DNA from 3 places in the Terrabacter sp. P2_E3 genome. Region 3 is predicted to be linked to each of the others. Evidence: predicted binding sites of a transcription regulator. Region 3 holds the regulator's gene; each other region holds the start of a gene.

Region 1 (3,929 bases), on a different contig from region 3:
GGGCGGCTCCCCCGTGAGGAGGAGCCGCCCTTGCGACGTGCTGCGGTGCTGCTCAGACGGATGGGCTCAGAAGCCCATGCCGCCCATGCCGCCCATGTCGTCGCCACCGGGCATGGCCGGCGCGTGCTTCTCGGGCTTGTCGGCGATGACGGCCTCGGTCGTGAGGAAGAGCGCCGCGATCGAGGCTGCGTTCTGCAGCGCCGAGCGCGTCACCTTGACCGGGTCGATGATGCCGGCGGCGAGCAGGTCGACGTACTCACCCGACGCGGCGTTGAGACCGTGACCGGCCTCGAGACCGCGCACCTTCTCCGCGACGACGCCACCCTCGAGGCCGGCGTTGATCGCGATCTGCTTGAGCGGGGCCTCGGTCGCGACGCGCACGATGTTGGCGCCGGTCGCCTCGTCACCCTCGAGCACGAGCTCGTCGAGCGCCTTGGCGGCCTGGATGAGAGCGACGCCACCACCGGCGACGATGCCCTCCTCGACGGCAGCCTTCGCGTTGCGGACGGCGTCCTCGATGCGGTGCTTGCGCTCCTTGAGCTCGACCTCGGTGGCCGCGCCCGCCTTGATGACGGCGACGCCGCCGGCGAGCTTGGCGAGGCGCTCCTGGAGCTTCTCGCGGTCGTAGTCGGAGTCCGACTTCTCGATCTCGGCCTTGATCTGGGCGATGCGGCCCTCGATCTGCGAGCGGTCCTCGGCGTCCTCGACGATGGTCGTCTCGTCCTTGGTGACGACGACCTTGCGAGCGCGGCCGAGCAGGTCGAGGGTGGCGTTCTCGAGCTTGAGACCGACCTCCTCGGAGATGACCTGGCCACCGGTGAGGATGGCGATGTCGGTGAGCATGGCCTTGCGGCGGTCGCCGAAGCCGGGAGCCTTGACGGCGACCGACTTGAACGTGCCCTTGATCTTGTTCACGACGAGCGTCGCGAGGGCCTCACCCTCGATGTCCTCGGCGATGATCAGCAGCGGCTTGCCCGACTGCATGACCTTCTCGAGGAGCGGGATGAGGTCCTTGATGTTGCCGATCTTGGAGTTCGCGACGAGCACGTAGGCGTCGTCGAGGACGGCCTCCATGCGCTCGGTGTCGGTGACGAAGTAGGCGGAGATGTAGCCCTTGTCGAAGCGCATACCCTCCGTCATCTCCAGCTCGAGGCCCATGGTGTTGGAGTCCTCGACGGTGATGACACCTTCCTTGCCGACCTTGTCCATCGCCTCGGCGATGAGAGCACCGATCTCCTCGTCGGCCGCCGAGATGCTGGCGGTCGAGGCGATCTGCTCCTTGGTCTCGATCTCCTTGGCCTGCTCGAGCAGGCGGGCGGTGACGGCCTCGACGGCCTTCTCGATGCCGCGCTTGAGCGCCATCGGGTTGGCGCCGGCGGCCACGTTGCGCAGGCCTTCCTTCACCATCGCCTGGGCGAGCACGGTCGCCGTCGTCGTGCCGTCACCGGCGACGTCGTCGGTCTTCTTGGCAACTTCCTTGACGAGCTCCGCGCCGATCTTCTCGTACGGGTCGTCGAGCTCGATCTCCTTGGCGATCGAGACGCCGTCGTTGGTGATCGTGGGGGCGCCCCACTTCTTCTCCAGGACGACGTTGCGGCCCTTGGGGCCGAGGGTCACGCGGACGGCGTCGGCGAGGATGTTCATTCCCCGCTCGAGCCCGCGACGCGCCTCTTCGTCAAACGCAATGGTCTTGGCCATTCGGGTGGTCCTCCACGCGAATCGTTGGTGGTGGCCCGCATGACGCCCGCGACGGACGGGACCGGTCTCCCCAGCTTCATGTAGCTGCGAACCCAGCCCCTCGGCATACGGCCCATTTCTGTCACTCCCCTAGGGAGAGTGCTAACGCCATTATTGGCACTCTCGGGGTGAGAGTGCAAACGTCTGGCCCCACGGGCTGGGGCGTATGCCGTCCGCTCGGGTCAGGCGTCCACGGCCGGTGCCAGCGCGGCGGCGATCCGGGCGGCATGCTCGGCGGACTCCTGCTCCGAGGCATAGGTCGTCCGCGGCCAGAAGAAGCCGCGCAGCCCGTCGCCCTTGGTGCGCGGGACGACGTGCACGTGCAGGTGCGGCACGGACTGGCTCACGACGTTGTTCATCGCCACGAACGTGCCCTGTGCGCCGAGCGCCCCGACGACGGCCGCGGCGAGGCGCTGGGTGGCCCCGAGCACCGTGGCGTGCAGCTCGGCCGGGAGGTCGAGGAGGGTGTCGACGTGTCGTCGCGGCACGAGCAGGACGTGACCCTTGAAGACCGGGCGGCGGTCGAGGAAGGCGACGAGGTCCGGCTCGTCGAGCACGACGTCGGCCGGCACCTCCCCCGCCACGATCGAGCAGAAGACGCAGTCCATGGCGACAGGCTCCCACGCCTGGTCGCGTCGGCCCGGTCGGGCAGGTCAGCAGATGATGAGCAGGAAGCAGCCGCCGTCGCTCGACGTCGGCGAGGGGGTCGGCGTCGGGGTGGGCTTCTTCGTCGAGGTCGGCTTCGGCTTCGGGTTCGGGTTGCCCCTCGTGGGCGTCGACGACGGGCTCGGGGCCACGGTCGAGGACGGCGCGGGCGGCGTCGTGGCCCGGCTCGACGACGGGGCGGGAGCCGAGGTGGTCGGCACCGACGAGGTCGGGTCGGAGGCCGGCTCGACGACGGCGGTCGCCGGGGCGCGCGTGGTCCCGGGGCGGGTGGTCCCGGTCGCGGCGGTGGGCGTGCCGGTCGCGGCAGCGGAGGTGTCGGCCGAGCCCCAGCCGTCGTCAGAGGTCGTGCTCGTCCAGTCACCGCCGGGCAGGCCGGGGAAGCCGCTGGACGACATCGCCTCGTCGCTCCAGCTGTCGCCCGACCAGTAGGCGACGGCGCCGGTCGAGAGCAGTGCGACGGCCGCGAGGACGGCGGCGATGAGGACCTTGCGTCGGGACTTCGAGCCGGGAGTGGAGGTGTGGTTCTCGGTCGACATGGTCCACAAACGTAGAGGAATCGGGCGGGAGACGCCTCCTCAGAGGGTGGCCGCTACGGTGGTCCCATGCTCGGGGAGACGTGGATCACACCGAGGTACGCGGGGTGAGCGCGCCGCCGGCCGGGGACCGTCCCGCGGCGACGACCGGCTTCGTCGAGGTCGCCGACCGGGTCTTCGTCGCGCGCTACCGGCAGTGGGACGTCAACGTCGGCCTGGTGCTCGGTCGTCACGGTGCCGTCGTCATCGACACGCGGGCGAGCGGCATCCAGGGCAGCCAGGTCCTCGACGACATCCGACGCCTCGGCCGTGACATCGAGGTCCGCCACGTCGTCAACACGCACGTCCACTTCGACCACACCTTCGGCAACACCGCCTTCGAGACCGCCATCGTCCACGCCCACGACAACGTCGGGCGCACCATCGACGCCGATGCCGAGCGGATCAAGGCCGCCTTCCGGGCCGACCCCGGAGACGGCCCGGAGTACGGCTACACCGCGCGCGACGCCGCCGAGGTCATGGCGACCGTGGTCCGCGGGCCCGACCGCACCTTCGGCTCGAACGCGACGATCGACCTCGGTGACCGCGTCGTCACGATGACGTATGCCGGCCGCGGCCACACCGACGGAGACGTGGCCGTGCTCGTGCCCGACACCGACGCGATGTTCCTCGGCGACCTCGTCGAGGAGAGCGCCCACCCGTCCTTCGGCGACGACTGCTGGCCGCTCGAGTGGGCCGACACCCTCACCTCGCACCTCGTCCTGGCCGAGGACCGCACGGTCGTCGTGCCGGGACACGGACACCCCGTGGACGGCGCCTTCGTGGCCCGCCAGCGCGACGAGATCGCTGTCGTCGCCGCCGTGATCCGCGAGCGCCGGCTCGGCGCGGCGTCGCTCACGAAGGCGTTGAACGCGCCGGACCCGCGCCTGCCCTACCCCCTCGACCACCTGGACTCCGCCATCCGCCGCGGCTGGGACCACCTCTCCCCACCCA
Region 2 (9,107 bases), on a different contig from region 3:
GTTCTGCGGGGCGCTCGCAGCGGCGCTCGCCGGGGGAGCGGACCGTCAGGGCGCCCTCGAGGCGGCCAACGCGGCCGGCGCGGCCGCCGTGCGCTGGGTCGGGGCCCAGCCGGACGCCGCACTCTGACCCCCACCCCACCCCGCAACACACCGAGCAGGTCACGACCCACCAGGATCCGATCCCGGTGGGTCGTGACCTACTCGATGTGTTGCGAACAGGCGTACCTTGTGCGTTACGTAACGCAAGGGTTACCCTTTGGTCGTGAGTGGGACCTGGGACGCGTTGACCGACCCGACCCGGCGGACCATCGTCGAGCACCTCGCCCGTGAGGAGCTGACGGCCGGCGAGGTCGCGGCGCTCTTCGACGCCGCGCGGCCGGGCATCTCGAGGCACCTGCGCGTGCTGCGGGAGGCCGGTGTCGTCGAGGCCGAGGCCGTCGGGCAACGGCGCGTCTACCGGCTCGCGCCGGGCGCCCTCGACGAGGTCGAGCAGTGGTGCCGCGAGGTCCGCTCGTTCTGGGGGCGGCGCCTCGACGCCCTCGACACCGAGATCGCCCGCGGCGCGCGGGCCCGACGACAGGGACAGGGACACCGATGAGCGAGCTGACGCAGGTGCTGGGCCGGATCGAGCGCGACGGCGAGGAGGTGGCGGTCGTCTTCGACCGGCACTACGCGACGTCGCCCGACGACCTCTGGCGGGCGTGCACCGAGCCCGACCGCCTCGCGCGGTGGTTCGCCCCCGTCCAGGGGGAGCTGCGACCCGGTGGCGACTTCACCATCCACTTCGACGACGCCGACACCCCGGTGTGCCGCGTGGTGGTGTGCGAGGCGCCGAGCCGGCTCGTCTGGGAGTGGCCGCTCGGCGACGTGCGGTCGGTCGTCACCGCCGAGGTCATCGCCGACGGGGAGGGCGCCCGCCTGCACCTGCGGCACGAGCGGCTCACCGGCGCCCAGGCAGCGGGGTATGCCGCGGGCTGGGACACCTACGTGCGTCGCCTGGAGTCGGACGTCGCTGATGCTGCGATGGCGGACTGGGACGCCACGTGGAGCGCCCTGCACGCGCTCTACGCCGCCATCGCCTGAAGCCCGTGGCGGCCGTCGCGCTCGGTCGAGGAGCGCCGAGGCGTCTGTTGCCGGGAGCGGCATCGGCGGCGGGCCGCTGACGCTGGAACGCCACGTCGGAGACGGGCGCCCGCCGACGCTGCACGCCGCGAGCGGCGGCGGTCGCTTTGGCAGCCGGGGGCGCCGGTCAGCCGGGGCTGCCGGTCAGGCGGGGGTGACGACGAGGGCGACCTGGCCGCCGCCGACGCGTGTCAGGACGAGCGTCGCCTCGGAGCCGCCCTTGCCGCGGCCGGTCATCTTCAGCTGCCGGCGCAGCAGGTCGGCGTCGAGAGTCACGCCACGCTTCTTGATGGTCACCCGGTCGTGGCCGTGGTCGCGCAGCCAGCGGGCGAGCCGCTTCGTCGACAGGGGCATCGCCTCGACGACCCGGAAGCGCCGCGCCCACGGCAGCTCGCGCGCGACGCCGCTCGAGACGTAACCGACGCCCGTCGCGAGCTCGGCGCCGTCGACGGCCGCCACGAGCGCCCCCGTGAGCCCGGCCCGGATGACGGCCCGGTCCGGCTCGTAGAGCCACTCGCCGATGTCGGTCACCGACCCGAGGCCGGGTCTCTGGCCGCCGTCGACCGCGTCCTGATCCGTGACGACGGACGTCGAGGTCTCGGTGCACACGGCGGCGGTCCGTCCGGCGGTCGAGACGAGCGGTCCCCACCAGACTGCGCACTCGAGCACCTCGCCGTGCCACGACGTCCACTGCGCCTCCGCCCCCGACGGGACCGAGCCGTGCGGGAACGCGGGGGAGAGCTTGGCCCCCGTCGCCGGCACCTGCTCCGCGAAGTCGAGCACCTGTGACCACGACGGCGAGATCGCGTCGAGCGAGAAGACGCGCTTCGTGCGCCCGCTGATGTCGGCCACGCCGGTGACGCGGCGGGCCGGGTCGAGCCACAGCCCGAGGTGCCGTCGCCCCTCGCCCTGCGGGAGGTGTACGTCCTCGGCGAGCCCGTGCGTCACCCGGGCTGACGGCCAGTGGCGCAGGTTGACCGCGGCGATGCGGGCGGTCGTGTCGTCGGCGTCGACGGCGTTGACGGTGAGGTCGAGACCGGCGAACGCCATGGCGTCGGCGCCCAGCCCGCACCCGAGGTCGTAGACGTCGCGGACCCCGGCAGCGGCATACCGGTGGGCGTGTCGCGCGGCGATGGCGAGGCGCGTCGACTGCTCGAGCCCGTCGGAGGTGAAGAGCATGCCGGCGGCGAAGTCGCCGAACTTCTCGGTGCCGCGCGAGCGCAGCCGCGACTGGGTCATGGCGGCCGCGACGAGGTCGGCCGCGAAGCCCGCCTCGCGCAGTCGGCCCTGCAGGTGCAGCGAGCCGTCCTCGTCGTAGGGAGGCAGCGACTGGAGCAGGGCCCAGCCCTCACCTGCGGAGAGGCGATCGACCATGGCGGCATCCATGGCCTCATCCTGCCAGCGCCGGTGGGTGCGCCCGTCCGGGCCGCGGCGCGCCGACGAATCTGGCACTCGACTTGACCGAGTGCTAATGACAAACCTAGATTTCATCCTGTTGGCACTCTCGACCTGAAAGTGCCAGCACCCTCATCGAGGGAGGTCGACCCCCGCGACGGCGGCCAGCCTCGAAGAGCCCACAGTCCGTAGTCAGTTTTCCGACTGTCCCGAAGGGAAGGTCACCACCGTGTCGGTTTCCATCAAGCCGCTCGAAGACCGCATCGTCGTCAAGTCCCTCGAGGCCGAGCAGACCACTGCGTCCGGCCTCGTCATCCCGGACACGGCCAAGGAGAAGCCCCAGGAGGGCGAGGTCCTCGCTGTCGGCCCCGGCCGCTTCAACGACACCGGCACCGAGCGCGTCCCGCTCGACGTCAAGGTCGGCGACAAGGTCATCTACAGCAAGTACGGCGGCACCGAGGTCAAGTACGGCGGCGAGGAGTTCCTGATCCTCTCGGCCCGCGACGTCCTCGCCATCGTCGGCTGACCCAGCCGTATGCCGTGACCGCACCCCGGTGAGCCCCGCTGGGGTCTCCCCGGGGTGCGTCTCGTTTGACCGGGCATGCTCGCAGATGCCCGGATTCCCAAGAACCACAAAGCAACCCGAGCCAAAGGAACACCATGGCCAAGCAGCTGGAGTTCGACGACTCCGCCCGCAAGTCGCTCGAGCGCGGCGTTGACGCGCTCGCCAACGCCGTCAAGGTGACGCTCGGCCCGAAGGGCCGCAACGTCGTCATCGACAAGAAGTGGGGCGCCCCCACGATCACGAACGACGGCGTGACCATCGCCCGCGAGATCGAGCTCGAGGACCCCTACGAGAACCTCGGCGCCCAGCTCGCCAAGGAGGTCGCGACCAAGACCAACGACGTCGCCGGTGACGGCACGACGACCGCGACCGTCCTCGCCCAGGCCATGGTCAAGGAGGGCCTGCGCAACGTCGCCGCCGGCGCCGCCCCGGCCGCCCTCAAGCGCGGCATGGACAAGGCCGTCACCGCGGTCAACGACCGCCTTCTCGAGAACGCCCGCGAGGTCGACGGCAAGGACGAGATCGCCTCCGTGGCGACGCTCTCCGCCCAGGACGCCACCCTCGGTGGTCTCATCGGCGAGGCGTTCGACAAGGTCGGCAAGGACGGCGTCATCACCGTCGAGGAGTCCTCGACGACGGCGACCGAGCTCGAGTTCACCGAGGGCATGCAGTTCGACAAGGGCTACCTCTCGGCGTACTTCGTCACCGACACCGAGCGCATGGAGACCGTCCTCGAGGACGCCTACGTGCTCATCAACCAGGGCAAGATCTCCTCGGTCGCCGAGGTGCTCCCGGTCCTCGAGAAGGTCGTGCAGTCCGGCAAGCCGCTGCTCATCATCGCCGAGGACGTCGACGGCGAGGCCCTCTCGACGCTCGTCGTCAACAAGATCCGCGGCACGTTCAACGTCGCCGCAGTCAAGGCCCCCGGCTTCGGCGACCGCCGCAAGGCCATGCTCCAGGACATCGCCATCCTGACCGGTGGCCAGGTCATCGCGCCCGAGGTCGGGCTCAGCCTCGACCAGGCCGACCTGACCGTCCTCGGCCAGGCCCGTCGCGTCGTCCTCACCAAGGACAACACGACGATCATCGACGGCAACGGCGAGGAGGGCGAGGTCTCCGGCCGCGTCCACCAGATCAAGGCCGAGATCGAGCGCACCGACTCCGACTGGGACCGCGAGAAGCTCCAGGAGCGCCTCGCCAAGCTCGCCGGTGGCGTCTGCGTCATCAAGGTCGGCGCGCACACCGAGGTCGAGCTCAAGGAGAAGAAGCACCGCATCGAGGACGCCATCTCGGCGACCCGCGCGGCCATCGAGGAGGGCATCGTCGCCGGTGGCGGCACCGCCCTCATCCACGCCGCGTCCGCCATCGACGCCCTCGAGCTGACCGGCGACGAGGCCACCGGCGCGTCCATCGTGCGCAAGGCCGTCGCCGAGCCGCTGCGCTGGATCGCCGAGAACGCCGGCCTCCAGGGCTACGTCGTCACCTCCAAGGTGGCCGAGCTGCCCATCGGCCAGGGCCTCAACGCGGCGACGGGCGAGTACGGCGACCTCATCGCCGCCGGCGTCATCGACCCGGTCAAGGTCACCCGTTCCGCGCTGCGCAACGCCGAGTCCATCGCGTCGATGATCCTCACGACCGACACGCTCGTCGTCGACAAGCCCGAGGACGAGGAGCCGGCGGCCGGCGGTCACGGCCACGGTCACGGTCACTGACCGACCGCGCGACACGGCATACGACCGGGGTCCTTGACGGGCCCTGGTCCCACGCCCCGGCACGACAGCGAGGGCCGCTCCCCGACGGGGAGCGGCCCTCGCTGCGTCTCGACCTCCGCGACCCCGTCGTGTCTCGCGGTCCGGTCGAGCGGCTGTGTCGGTCGTCGGCGGCGTGTGCCGGCGACCGTCAGACGGTCAGGAGGCCTCCTGGATGCCGTCGTAGAGGACCTCGCGCTCGGCCTCGGTCAGCCCGCCCCAGACGCCGTACGGCTCGCGGACCTCGAGGGCGTGCGAGCGGCACTGGGCCACGACGGGACAGGCGGCGCACACGGCCTTGGCCTGGGCGTCCCGGTTGCGACGGCGTGGGCCGCGCTCGCCCTCGGGGTGGAAGAAGACCTCGGGGCTGACGCCTCGGCAGGCCCCGTCCAGCTGCCAGTCCCAGAGGTCGGCTACCGGTCCGGGCAGGCGGGTGATCTCGGCCATGAACTCGTCTCTCGGTCGGGCGGGGGTGCCCGCCGTGTCGTACCGGCCCGCTCGGTGCGTGTGGTGGGGTCGCGGGACCGCGGAATCGACGCTAACCGGGCACGCGATCACGGATAAAGAGCGGAATCTTAAGGACTTGTTCAAGAATTGCCATCTGGATGGCATGCTCGTCCAAGGAGTCGGATCCGACCATCCGAACTCGTCCCGAGGGGTCCGTTCGCACTACCATGGCCCCGCTCTGGGCGAGCACCGACGGCGGCGCAGACGAAGACGGCGGCGCAGACGAAGACGGCGGCGCAGACGAAGGCGTCGCCTGCACAGACAACAGTTCGGGGGGACGAGGACTCACATGGGTCTTGGTTGGTCCACGCACACCGGCGTAACACCCGGCGGCGTTGGTGCGATGGAGCGGATGGACGCTCCATCGCTTCGTGAGCTCGCGGCTCTCGCCGCGCGTGACGACAACGCGCGCGACGTGCTGCTGGCGCGCGTCAGGGACATGGCCCTGCGGTACTCCCGCGTCCGCCTCGGCCGCTTCGGCGCCGAGGACACAGCCCAGGACGTCGCTCAGGAGGTGTGCATGGCCGTCGTGACCGCCCTGCCGACCTACCAGGAGCGCGGGCTGCCGTTCGAGGCGTTCGTCTACACCATCACCTCCCGCAAGCTCGCCGACGCCCAGCGTGCCGCGATGCGCGGACCCTCACCCGTGGCCGACGTCCCCGACGGACCTGACGACGGTCCGTCGCCCGAGTACGTCGCCGTCATGCGCGACGACGCCGCGACGGCGATGGCCCTCATGCAGCAGCTGCCCGGCCAGCAGCGCGAGATCCTCACGCTGCGCGTCGCCGTCGGCATGAGTACCGACGAGACCGCGGCCGCGCTCGGCATGTCTGCCGGCGCGATCCGTGTCGCCCAGCACCGGGCTCTGACGAGGCTCCGCGCGATGATCGCCGAGGCCGGAGCGGGTGACGTCGCGTGAACGACCTGTCTCCCATGAGCGACCTCATCGCCGACGACCTGCTGCTCGACCGCCTCGCCGGCCGCGTGGACGCCGGGTCCGAGCCGGTCGCCGCGTTGCTCGGTGCCCTCGCGGCCCACGCCGACACCCCGCTGCCCTCGCGCACCGGGCGCCGACGGGTCGCCAACAAGCACCGCTACCTCGGGGCCTTCGCGGCCCTCGCGGTCGCAGCGTCCGGTGCCGGGGTCGCGGCCGCCGTCACGCTCCCGACCAACGGTCCGAGCCAGGCCGACCGCGCCCGCATCGTCAAGAAGATGGACGAGAGCGCCCGGAGCGACAGCCCCAGCGCGCTGCTGGCGCGCCTCGGCCTCCCGCAGACCTCGGGCACCACCGAGGCCAGGGGACTCGTCCTCGCGCGCGCCGAGGACGGCACGATCGTGCTGCTGCCCGCCGCGGTGGTCGCCGCCCAGGGCCGCGCGGCTGCTGCGGGGACCAACGGCATGCCCGGCGCCGGCGCCGGTGCGGAGGGCGGGCGTCCGGTCGCGAACGGCCTGAACGGCGGGCAGAAGGGCCAGACCGGCAACGGCCAGACGGGAAGCGGTCAGGTCGGAAGCGGTCAGGTCGGCAACCCGCAGGGCGGCACCGCGGCCGGCGGTGGCCAGACCGGCACGCCGCAGGCGACGAACAACGGCAAGAAGCCAGCCGTCGGCACCAAGGGCGGGAAGAAGGCCACCGTGACGCCGACGGCCACGCCGACTCCCACCCCGACGGGCACGTCCGAGGTCGTCCCGCAGGCCACGCTCGCCACGAGCACCCCCACCGCCCCGGCGTCCAAGACGCGCCCGACCGGCCCCGTCCGTCCGCGCCCGACCGGAACCACCGGCGGCTCGAGCGGATCGGGATCGTCCGGCACGTCCGGCAGCACGAGCGACGGCACCAGCGGCACCAGCGGCACCAGCGGCACCAGCGGCACCAGCGGCACCGGCGGCACCGGCGGCACCAGCGGCACCAGCGGCACCAGCGGCACCAGCGGCACCGACGGTCTCACCGACACCCTGTCGGGCACGCTCGACGGCGCCGCCTCGACGACAGCGGGCGTCGTCAGCGCCCTCACGCTGCCCGTCGTGCCCACCCTCTGAGGCACGTTCGGTCGCGCCCTCGGCAGCCCGTAGAATCGGGCAATGAGCCTCGGATCGTCTGACGTGCCCGCTGCTTTCGCCTCGATGGGGCTGACGTACGACGACGTCCTGCTCCTGCCGGGCTACAGCGACCTCGCCCCCAACGACATCGACACGACGACGCGCCTGACGCGCGAGCTGTCGATCCGGTCGCCCCTCATCTCGGCGGCGATGGACACCGTCACCGAGGCCCGGATGGCCATCGCGATGGCCCGCCAGGGCGGTCTCGGCGTCCTGCACCGCAACCTCTCGATCCAGGACCAGGCCTACCAGGTCGACCTCGTCAAGCGGACCCAGACCGGGATGATCTCCAACCCGATCACCATCGGTCCCGACCGCACCCTCGAGGAGCTCGACACGATCTGCGGCGAGTACCGCGTCTCGGGTCTGCCGGTCATCGGCGACGACAAGAAGCTCATCGGCATGGTGACCAACCGCGACCTGCGCTTCACGCCCGTCGCCGAGTGGGCCACGACGCTCGTGAGCGACGTCATGACCCCGATGCCGCTCATCACCGGCCCGGTGGGCATCGGCCGCGACGAGGCGACGGCCCTGCTGCGCCAGCACAAGCGCGAGCGCCTGCCGATCGTCGACTCCGAGGGCCACCTCGCCGGGCTCATCACGGTCAAGGACTTCGTCAAGGGCGAGCAGTTCCCCGACGCGAGCAACGACGCCGACGGCCGCCTCATGGTCGGTGCGGCCATCGGCTACTTCGGCGACGCGTGGGAGCGCGCCACCACGCTCATCGAGGCCGGCGTGGACGTGCTCGTCGCCGACACCGCCCACGGCCACGTGCGCCTGCTCATCGAGATGGTCGCGCGCCTCAAGAGCGACCCCGCGACCCGCCACGTCCAGGTCATCGGCGGCAACGTCGCCACCCGCGAGGGTGCGCAGGCGTTCGTCGACGCCGGCGCCGACGCCGTCAAGGTCGGCGTGGGTCCGGGCTCGATCTGCACGACGCGCATCGTCACCGGGGTGGGTGCCCCGCAGGTCACCGCGGTCCACGCCGCCGCCCAGGCGTGCAAGCCGGCCGGCGTGCCGGTCATCGCCGACGGCGGCCTCCAGTACTCCGGCGACATCGCCAAGGCCATCGTCGCCGGGGCCGACTCGGTCATGGTCGGCTCGCTCCTCGCCGGCTGCGAGGAGAGCCCCGGAGAGCTGATCTTCGTCAACGGCAAGCAGTTCAAGGCCTACCGTGGCATGGGCTCGCTCGGCGCGATGAGCAGCCGGGGCAAGAAGTCCTACTCCAAGGACCGCTACTTCCAGGCCGAGGTCGACTCCGACGACAAGATCGTGCCCGAGGGCATCGAGGGCCGCGTGGCCTACCGTGGTCCGCTCGCGGCCGTCGCCCACCAGATGCTCGGTGGCCTGCGCCAGTCGATGTTCTACGTCGGCGCGCGCACGATCTCCGAGCTGCAGGACAAGGGCCAGTTCGTGCGCATCACGTCGGCCTCGCTCAAGGAGAGCCACCCGCACGACATCCAGGGCATCGTCGAGGCGCCCAACTACTCGATCGGCTGACACCGCGCTCCGGGCCCCCCGGCGCACCACCCGATGACGTATGCCGTCCCGCGGAGCCCGCCGGACGGCATACGTCCGCTCGTGGCCGGGTCGGTAGGATCGGCCGGTGACCGAGATCGAGATTGGCCGAGGCAAGCGCGGACGGCGCGCCTACTCCTTCGACGACATCGCCG
Region 3 (9,107 bases):
CCAAGGCGGCCGGCTGACCCGACCGGTCGCTCGAACCGCAGGTCCACGGCAGCCCCCGGGCAGCCGTGGACCTGCGGCGCATTCCGGACCCTCACGCCTCCGACGTGTCAACCCTGTGCTCCCGTTGCGCGTCATCTGTCCGTGAGAACGTTGGGTATGCCGGCCGGCCAGCTCAGCGACCCCGCGGCCTCCGGGGCCGCTGGTCGTCCCGCCACGGGCGGTGGTGGGGCTCCCGCCCCGGACGCCGCGGGAGTGGTCACCCCCGGCGGGTCCGAGCTGCCGACCGACCCCGACGTCGCCATCACCGAGCTCTACCACGCGCACTGGCACCGGCTCGTCCGCCTGGCCTGGTTGCTGCTGCGCGACCAGCTGGCAGCGGAGGACGTCGTGCAGGACGCGTTCGTCGCGACGCACCGCAGCTGGTCGGCCATCCGGGACGGCGGCCGCGTCGTCGGCTACCTCCAGACCGCCGTCGTCAACGGGTGCCGGTCGGTGCAGCGGCACACCGTCGTCGTCGACCGCCAGAACGTCCGCGACGCGGGCGCCGCCGACGCCCCGGGTCGAGGCACCCACGGCAGCGCCGAGACCCAGGTGCTCCACACGGCCGACCGCGACGCCGTCCTGGACGCGCTGCGCACCCTGCCCTCCCGGCAGCGGGAGGTGCTCGTGCTGCGCTACTACTCCGACCTCTCCGAGGCCCAGATCGCCCACACCCTCGAGATCTCCCCCGGCGCCGTGAAGACCCACGCCCACCGCGGCCTGACGGCCCTGCGCCGCACCATCGACCCCCTGGAGCTGTCATGAACACCGAGCCGACGCGACCGGGCGAGACGCCCGGCGAGGAGCCGACCCTCATCGGTGCCGGCCTGCGCCCCGTCGAGGACCGGGTGCGCCGCGCCCTCGATGCCGAGGCGCGGTCGATCACCCCGACCGACCGACTCGGCGCGATCCTCGCCGACGCCCATGCGTCGGACGAGTCGTCCTGGGGGGCCGGCGCTGGCCCCCGGTCCCGGCGCAACCGGTGGCTCGTGCCTGCGGTGGCGGCGGCCGCCGCCGTCCTCGTCGCCGGCACCGTCTGGGCCGTGAACCGGCCGTCCGCGCCGACACCGCCGGTCGCCGGGACTCCGACCGCCGTGGCCACCTCGACCGCGCGGGCGTCGACCCCGACCTCGACCGCGCGGGCGTCGACCCCGACCCGGACCGCGCAGCGGCCGACCTCCCCGGCGACGACCGCGCTCCCGCCTCCGGCCACGATGACCGCGAGCGTGCCGGTCTACTACCTCGGCCCGGTCGTGGCCGGCAGCGACCAGCTCCGTCTCTTCCGCGAGTTCGTGTCGACCGGTGTCACGACGCCCGTGACCGGTGAGGCCAGGGCCCTGGCCGCGCTCCGCCTCGCGACGGGCACCCCGCCGAAGGGCTCCTCCTACGCGTTCGCGTGGTCGGGGGTGACCGTGCAGTCGGTGACGATCGGTCCGGGCGCGATCACCGTCCGCCTCTCGTCGGGCACGACCAGCACGGACTCCCTCGCCGCGGAGCAGCTCGGCTGGACCGCACAGGCCGCGGCGGGCACGGCACGGCCCGTCCGCTTCGAGCTCGCCGACGGCGGCAACGAGGTCTCACCGGGCCACCCGGTCTCGGCGTCCTTCACGCGGCCCACCGACCCGATGACGGTCCTCGACCAGGTCGCACCCGTCTGGGTCGACGAGCCGGCCCGGGGCTCCGCCGTCAAGGCCGGCGCACGGCTCACCGTCAAGGGCGTCGCCAGCACGTTCGAGGCCACCGTCGAGTGGGAGCTCCTCCGCGACGGCCAGCGCGTCGACCACGGCTTCACGACGGCTTCGGTGGGTGCCCCGGACCGCGGCACGTACCGGTTCACCACGAAGACGTCGCTGGCGCCCGGCGCCTACGTCGTCCGCGTCTTCGCCAGCAGCGCGAAGGACGGGTCGCCGATCGCGGAGCAGCTCGTCCCCGTGACCGCTCGCTGACCGGACCCGCTCCGCCCCGTTCGAGGTGATCGCGGCACCCAGACCCCTGACGGGATCACCTCGAACCAGAGGGCGTATGCCGTCAGGTCCAGCGGGTGCGTGCGCTGAGGACGGCGAGGGCGGCGGGACCGGCGGACGACGCCCGCAGGATCGTCGACCCGAGCCGGACCGGTCGCGCTCCCGCGGCGCTGAGGGCCTCGATCTCGCGGTCGGTGATGCCACCCTCCGGACCGACGACCACGAGCACGTCGCCCGATGCGGGCAGCTCGACGGACGCGAGCGGCTCGGTGGCGTCCTCGTGGAGCACGAGCGTGAGGGCGGCCTCCCCGACACGGGCCACGAGCGGAGCGAGCCCGATCGCGGGGGACGTCACCGGCACACGCGACCGGCGTGACTGCTTGGTCGCCCGGGCCACCACCGCGGCCCACTTGGCCAGTGACTTGGCGGCGCGGTCTCCGCGCCAGACGACGACGGAGCGCTCCGCCTGCCACGGCACGACCTCGTCGACACCGAGCTCGGTGGCGGCCTCGACGGCCTGCTCGTCGCGGTCGCCCTTGGCGAGGGCCTGGACGAGGACGAGGCGTGGGGCCGGCTCGGCCTCGTCGCTGACCTCGATCACGCGGCCCCGCACCCACGCCCGGTCGACGTCGGTGGCCTCGAGCAGGGCGCGCCGGCCCGCACCGTCGGCGACGAAGTAGCGCTCACCCGGTCGGATGCGCACGACCGTCGCGGCGTGGCGCCCCTCGGCACCGTCGAGGAGCAGGGACGCCCCGACCACGGCGCCGGCGACCTCGGACGGCTCGCCGAGGAAGAGCTGGTGGGTCACCGGGCGCTCACGTGGGGGTCACTTCTCCTTGAAGGCGTCGCGCAGCTTGCCGAACAGCCCCTTGTTGGCGGGGGTGAGGCGACCCTCGTGCCGCTCCTCGCCGCGCAGGGTCGCGAACTGGTGCAGCAGCTCCCGCTGCTCCTCGGTCAGGCGGGTCGGCGTCTGCACCGTGGCGTGCACGAGCAGGTCGCCGCGACCCCCGTGGCGCAGGTGGGTGACGCCGAGGCCGCGCAGGGTCAGCACGTCGCCGCTCTGCGTGCCGGGCTTGATCTCGAGGTCCTGCATGCCGTCGAAGGTGGACAGCTTGAAGCTCGTGCCGAGCGCGGCCGCGGCCATGGGCAGCTCGACGTTGCAGTGCAGGTCGTCACCGCGACGGGTGTAGGTGTCGTGGTTGACGACGCGGATCTCGACGTAGAGGTCGGCCTTGGGCCCGTTGCCGGGGCCGACCTCGCCCTCTCCGGTCAGCTGGATGCGGGTGCCGGTGTCGACGCCCGCGGGCACCTTGAGCTTGAGCGAGCGACGGGTGCGCACGCGGCCGTCACCCGAGCAGTCGTGGCACGGGTCGGTGAGGGTCGAGCCGTAGCCCTGGCAGTTGACGCACGGGCGCGAGGTCATGACCTGGCCGAGGAAGCTCCGCTGGATCTGCTGCACCTCACCGGCGCCCTTGCAGATCTGGCAGGTCTGGCGACCGGTCCCGGGCTCGGCTCCGTCGCCGTCGCAGCGCTTGCAGCCGACCGCGGTGTCGAGCGTCAGCTCCTCCTCGGAGCCGAAGACGGCCTTCGACAGGTCGATGTCGAGGCGCACGAGGGCGTCCTGGCCGCGCTGCACGCGGGCCCGGGGTCCGCGCGTGCCGGCCTGGGCGCCCGCGCCGAAGAAGGCGTCCATGACGTCGCTGAACGAGAAACCCTGTCCCGCACCGAAACCGGCGCCACCGCCCGAGGCGAAGGGGTCGGCGCCCATGTCGAAGGACTGGCGCTTCTGCGGGTCGGAGAGCACGTCGTAGGCCTGCGAGACCCGCTTGAACTCCTCCTCGGCCTCGGCGCCGGGATTCACGTCCGGGTGCAGCTTGCGGGCGAGCCGACGGTAGGCCTTCTTGATCTCCTCCTGGCTCGCGTCGCGCGAGACCCCGAGGACGGCGTAGTAGTCGTTCAAGCTGAGATTCCTTTTGGTACGTGGTGCTTTCGGTTCCGGCGCGGCGCTGCGCCGGCGGACTGGCCGCTGTGCTGCAGGTGGGTCAGGTGGCCTGGTTCTCGTCGAGGATCTCGGAGACGTAGCGCGCGACGGCGCGGACCGAGGCCATCGTCGTGGGGTAGTCCATGCGGGTCGGGCCCAGCACTCCGAGGCTCGCGACGCGCTCGGCACCGGAGCCGTAGCCCATCGACACGAGGGACGTCGACTGGAGCCCGGTCACGGGGTTCTCGGACCCGATGCGCACGGAGACGAGGTCGGGGTCGTCGCCGAGCTGGCCGAGCAGGCGCAGCAGCGTCACGTGCTCCTCGAGGGCCTCGAGGATCGGGCCGATGGTGCGGGGGAAGTCGGTGCCGGCGCGTGCGAGGTTGGCCTGACCGGCGAGGACGACGCGCTCCTCACGCTCCTCGACGAGGGCGTCGCCGAGGGCGGACACCACGGCCTCCATGGCGGCACGGTCGGCCTCGTCGGCCTCGTCGACGAGGCGCCGAAGGCGGGTCGCGGCCACGGTGAACGGCACGCCGGCCGCCACCTCGTTGATGCGCGCGCGGATCGAGGCGACCAGCGCCTCGCCCGTGCCGTCGGAGAGCACGCGGCCCGTGTCGACGACGCGCTGCTCGACGCGCCCGGTGTTGACGATGAGCACGATCATCAGGTGCGAGGACCCCATCGGCACGAGCTCGATGTGGCGCACCGTCGACCGCGTGAGCGAGGGGTACTGCACGACGGCGACCTGACGGGTCAGGCTCGCGAGCAGGCGCACGGTGCGGTCGACGACGTCGTCGAGGTCGACGGCGCCCTCGAGGAACTGGCCGATGGCCCGGCGCTCGCCCGACCCGAGGGGCTTGACGGCGCTCAGCCGGTCGACGAAGACGCGGTAGCCGGCATCGGTGGGCACGCGCCCGGCCGACGTGTGCGGCGCGTGGATGAGGCCCTCCTCCTCGAGCAGGGCCATGTCGTTGCGCACGGTCGCGGCGCTGACGCCGAGGTGGTGGCGCTCGACGAGGGCCCGGCTCCCCACGGGCTCGGAGGTCTGGACGTAGTCCTGCACGATCGCGCGCAGCACCATCAGCCTGCGGTCCTCGCTCATCGCGTCCCCTCCTTCACGGGTCTGGCACTCTCGATCGACGAGTGCCAAGTCTACGTCGTGCCTCGCGGATCTCCGATTTCATCCAACCGTATGCCGTCGGGGCAGCTCCGACCCCGCCCGCGTGGCGGCTGCGTCCGGGTCCACCAAGCGGCATACCCTCCCTAGTCGTGTCCCCCAACGATCGCTACGGATCCGACGTGCTCAGCGGCGACTGGCGTGCCCCGCGCCGCGGCCGGTCGACCCCGACCCCGGCCGAGCCCGACCTCGTCGTCGAGGAGGTCGAGACCGGCTGGGTCGGCGCCGTCGTGCGGGTCGAGAAGGCCGGCGGCATGCACGTCGTCCACCTCGAGGACCGCCGCGGGCGCACCAAGGCCTTCCCCCTCGGCCCGGGCTTCCTCGTCGACGGCGCCCCGGTGACACTCACTCCCCCGCAGGCCGCCGCCGGCGCTGCCCTCGCCGACGCCCGCCGGGCCGCGTCCCGGACCGCGAGCGGCTCGGTCGCCGTCGAGGGAGCGCGAGCGCGCGTCGCGAGCGGGTCGCGGATCTACGTCGAGGGTCGTCACGACGCCGAGCTCGTGGAGAAGGTCTGGGGCGACGACCTGCGCGTCGAGGGCGTCGTCGTCGAACTCATGGACGGCGTCGACGACCTCGCCGGCATCATCTCCGAGTTCCAGCCGGGACCCGGTCGGCGCCTCGGCGTGCTCGTCGACCACCTCGTCCCCGGCACCAAGGAGGCCCGCATCGTCGCGCAGGCCCAGGCGCTCCCGGGCCTGTCCCAGCACGTGCGCATCCTCGGCCACCCCTACGTCGACGTCTGGCAGTCCGTGCGCCCGGAACGGCTCGGCTGGCAGCAGTGGCCGGTCATCCCGCGCGGGACGTCGTGGAAGCACGGCATCTGCGCCGAGCTCGGCTGGGCCCACGCGAGCCAGGCCGACATCGCCAACGCGTGGAAGCGGATCCTCGGCACGGTGCGCACCTACGCCGACCTCGAGCCGACGCTGCTCGCGAGCGTCGAGGAGCTCATCGACTTCGTCACCGAGCCCGGCGCCTGAGCGGCGACGGGCGCCCGGGACGCCGTGGCGGGCAGGGCGCCCAGGTCGCCCAGGTCGCCCAGGTCCCCCAGGTCACTTCTTGAGGTAGCCCTGGACGTCGACGACGAGGTAGGACGCCGCGCTCGTGTGCACCGTGATCGCCCCGTCGGCGCCGACGGGGACGACGACGGCGTTGACCCGGGCGCGGCCCGAGGCCACGGTGACGTTCGCGGGGGTCGGTCGGGTCGTGCCCGAGGCGTACGCCGTCACGGCGGTCGTCGCCGTCGGCGCGATGGGCGTCAGGGTGATCGACACGGCCGCCACCCCGACGGTGGGCACCCCGGCCCGGCCGAGGACGGGCACCGAGACGGTCGAGCCCGCCGCGACGCGCCCCGTCGGGGCACCGAGCCCGATGCGCGTGTCGAGCACTCGTGACGGGGCGAGCGCGACGTGGTCACCGCCCGTCCTGAACCAGCCGACCACGTCGACGAGCAGGTCGGTCTCGGCCGTGGACTGGATGGTCACCTTGCCGCCGGTGCCGATCCGCGACACGACGACGCCCGTCATGGCGGCGTCCGCGTCGTAGCGCACGTGCGCGGTCGTCGGCCGGGTCGTCCCCGTCGGGTATGCCGTCAGCCAGCCGCCCGCGCTGGGCGCGGCCGCCGAGACGGCGAGGACGACGGCCGACGCCCCCGTGCTCGGGACGATGCCGGCGCCGGCCACCGGCAGGTCGACGCTGCCGTTCGCGGGCACGCGCACCTGGGCGGTGCCGAGACCGGTGCGCGTGTCGAGGACACGGGCCGGCGTGACGGAGACGAGGTGCCCCGTCGTGGGGTACCACCCGACGACCTCCGCGACGAGGTGCGCCGCCGCCGAGGTGTAGAGCCGGACCTTGCCGTCGGTGCCGAGCCGGGCCGGGACGAGCTCGCTGATCGTGCCGGCGGCCGGGTAGGTGACGCTGCGGGAGCCGGGCCGGGTCACACCGGACGGGTAGCTCGTGAGGTAGCCGGCCGCGGCGGGCGCGGTGACCGTCACGTTGAGGAACGCGGTGCCGACCCCGCCGCTCGGGACGCCGCCTCGGCCGCTGACCTGCAGGCCGATCGACGTGCCGGCCGCGACCTTGGCGGCCGGAGCCCCGAGGCCGGTGCGGGTGTCGAGCAGCCGGGTGGGGGTCACGGGGCGGTAGACATCGGTGTCGACGACCGTCGCGCCCTGGTCCTTGAGGTGGATGAAGCCGTTGGGCCACTTGCCGCCGGCCCGGGTGACCTTGCGCCACTTGAAGTCGCCACCCCAGTTGTCCTCGGACACGAGGATCTCGTCGGCCGACACCACCTTCTCGACGTAGGCGACGTGTCCCGTCGAGGAGAAGGAGGTGTTCCACCAGGCGACCGAGCCGACGGCAGGGTCGTCGTTGGTCTGGCTCGGGAAGGCCGGACCCCAGTTGTAGGCGTTGCCGGACAAGGTGGCGGGCTTGGTGTTGGGCAGGCCGTTCTTGACAAGGCGGTAGGCGACGTAGTTCGTGCAGTTGTGCCCCGTCGACTGGCGCCAGTAGCTCGTGGCGCTGTTGTCCTTGTAGCCCGAGTTCGGGTAGCCGGCCGCCTGGCACGGGTCGTAGCCGGTGCACAGCACGATCCACTCGGCGGAGCGGGCCGGTCCCGCCCGACCGACCGTCCCGACGGCGCCGAGCAGGAGCGCGACCAGCGCGAGGAGCACGGCGCCGGTGCGCGTCCGTGCGGGACGGCGCCCCCGAGCGGCGGCGGTGCCGGGCCCGGAGAGACGTGGCTCGGCCATGGGGTCGCGCTCGAGTGGCATCGGTGTCTCCCGTGGTCGCCGTGGGTGCTCTCGGCAATCTAGGACAATCGGGCCACACGATCACTGGTTTCCCAGAAATCCCATGCGACACGCGAGAGATCTACGTGACCTCGGACCACTCCTGTGTTAGTGACACGGCTGTCATTTGTGCTGCTGCGGCTCCGAGCGGTCCTCGCGTCGCCGGCGGCCGGGGACGGCGAGGCGGGCGATGACCTGCTCCTTGAGCGAGGTGAAGGGCGGTCGCACCCAGACCGTGGTGTCGGGCCTGGTGGGCAGCGTGAGCACGGCCTTGTCGTGCGAGAAGAGCGCGACGGACCGCTCGCCGTGGTACGCGCCCATGCCGCTGGGCCCCACCCCACCGAAGGGCAGGCCGGGGACGGCGAGGTGCGCGAGGGGGATGTTGAAGCCGAGCGCGCCGGACGAGGTGTCGCGCACGAAGCGCTGACGCACCTCGTCGGAGCTCGTGAAGACGTAGAGCGCCAGCGGCTTGTCACGTCGGTTGACGACGTCGATCGCCGCGTCGAGCCCGTCGACGGCGACGAGAGGCAGGACGGGCCCGAAGATCTCCTCACGCATGACGAGCTCACGCGGGTCGTCCGCGTCGTCGACCTCGACCAGAGTCGGCTCGAGGTAGCGCGTGGACACGTCGGACCGACCGCCGGCAACGACCCTGGCCGGGTCGACGAGAGCGGTGAGCCGCTCGAAGTGGCGCGCGTTGACGATCCGGCCGTAGTCGGCCGATGCCGACGGGTCGTCACCGAACGCCTCTCGGATCGCTTGCCTGAGAAGGGGTTTGAGGGCATCGAGCGTCGAGCGGCTCGCGAGCACGTAGTCGGGCGCCACGCACGTCTGGCCAGCATTGGTGAACTTGCCCCAGACGAGCCGCCGGGCGGTCACCTCGAGGTCGGCATCGTCGGCCACGTAGGCCGGGGACTTGCCCCCGAGCTCGAGCGTCACCGGCGTCAGGTGACGGGCGGCTGCCTCGAGGACGACCCGGCCGACGACTCCGTTGCCGGTGTAGAAGATGTGGTCGAAACGCTCGGCGAGCAGCGCGGTCGTCTCCGGGACCGCACCCTCGACGACGTGGACTGCCGCGGCGTCGAGCTTCAGGGGCAACAGGCGTGCGAGCACCCGCGAGGTGGCGGGGGCGACCTCGCTCGGCTTGAGGACGACGG

Evidence for each region. Region 3 encodes HrcA, which represses chaperone genes, less so after heat shock. Its sites were predicted from a motif close to TTNGCACTCGNNNNNNNCGAGTGCNAA; they were not measured.
Region 1: the regulator HrcA is predicted to act here: its motif matches at 1,817-1,843, upstream of groL (chaperonin GroEL).
Region 2: the regulator HrcA is predicted to act here: its motif matches at 2,568-2,594, upstream of groES (co-chaperone GroES).

Annotation. Positions count from the first base shown of each region.
Region 1 covers NZ_JBFUEN010000002.1:69,063-72,991, reverse strand. Annotated here, with positions in the region: gene groL (chaperonin GroEL) at 67-1,698, opposite strand; gene AC1DW8_RS02090 (HIT family protein) at 1,920-2,345, opposite strand; gene AC1DW8_RS02085 (hypothetical protein) at 2,391-2,939, opposite strand; gene AC1DW8_RS02080 (MBL fold metallo-hydrolase) at 3,044-3,929, shown strand, end outside.
Region 2 covers NZ_JBFUEN010000004.1:185,762-194,868, forward strand. Annotated here, with positions in the region: gene AC1DW8_RS06920 (PfkB family carbohydrate kinase) at 1-127, shown strand, start outside; gene AC1DW8_RS06925 (metalloregulator ArsR/SmtB family transcription factor) at 263-598, shown strand; gene AC1DW8_RS06930 (SRPBCC domain-containing protein) at 595-1,083, shown strand; gene AC1DW8_RS06935 (class I SAM-dependent methyltransferase) at 1,267-2,508, opposite strand; gene groES (co-chaperone GroES) at 2,747-3,043, shown strand; gene groL (chaperonin GroEL) at 3,178-4,794, shown strand; gene AC1DW8_RS06950 (WhiB family transcriptional regulator) at 4,990-5,277, opposite strand; gene AC1DW8_RS06955 (sigma-70 family RNA polymerase sigma factor) at 5,690-6,256, shown strand; gene AC1DW8_RS06960 (hypothetical protein) at 6,271-7,374, shown strand; gene guaB (IMP dehydrogenase) at 7,417-8,934, shown strand; gene AC1DW8_RS06970 (GuaB3 family IMP dehydrogenase-related protein) at 9,041-9,107, shown strand, end outside.
Region 3 covers NZ_JBFUEN010000009.1:77,714-86,820, reverse strand. Annotated here, with positions in the region: gene AC1DW8_RS12805 (glycoside hydrolase) at 1-17, shown strand, start outside; gene AC1DW8_RS12800 (RNA polymerase sigma factor) at 157-804, shown strand; gene AC1DW8_RS12795 (Gmad2 immunoglobulin-like domain-containing protein) at 801-1,985, shown strand; gene AC1DW8_RS12790 (16S rRNA (uracil(1498)-N(3))-methyltransferase) at 2,068-2,811, opposite strand; gene dnaJ (molecular chaperone DnaJ) at 2,830-3,963, opposite strand; gene hrcA (heat-inducible transcriptional repressor HrcA) at 4,046-5,089, opposite strand; gene AC1DW8_RS12775 (DUF3097 domain-containing protein) at 5,257-6,141, shown strand; gene AC1DW8_RS12770 (CHAP domain-containing protein) at 6,214-7,932, opposite strand; gene AC1DW8_RS12765 (aldehyde dehydrogenase family protein) at 8,074-9,107, opposite strand, start outside.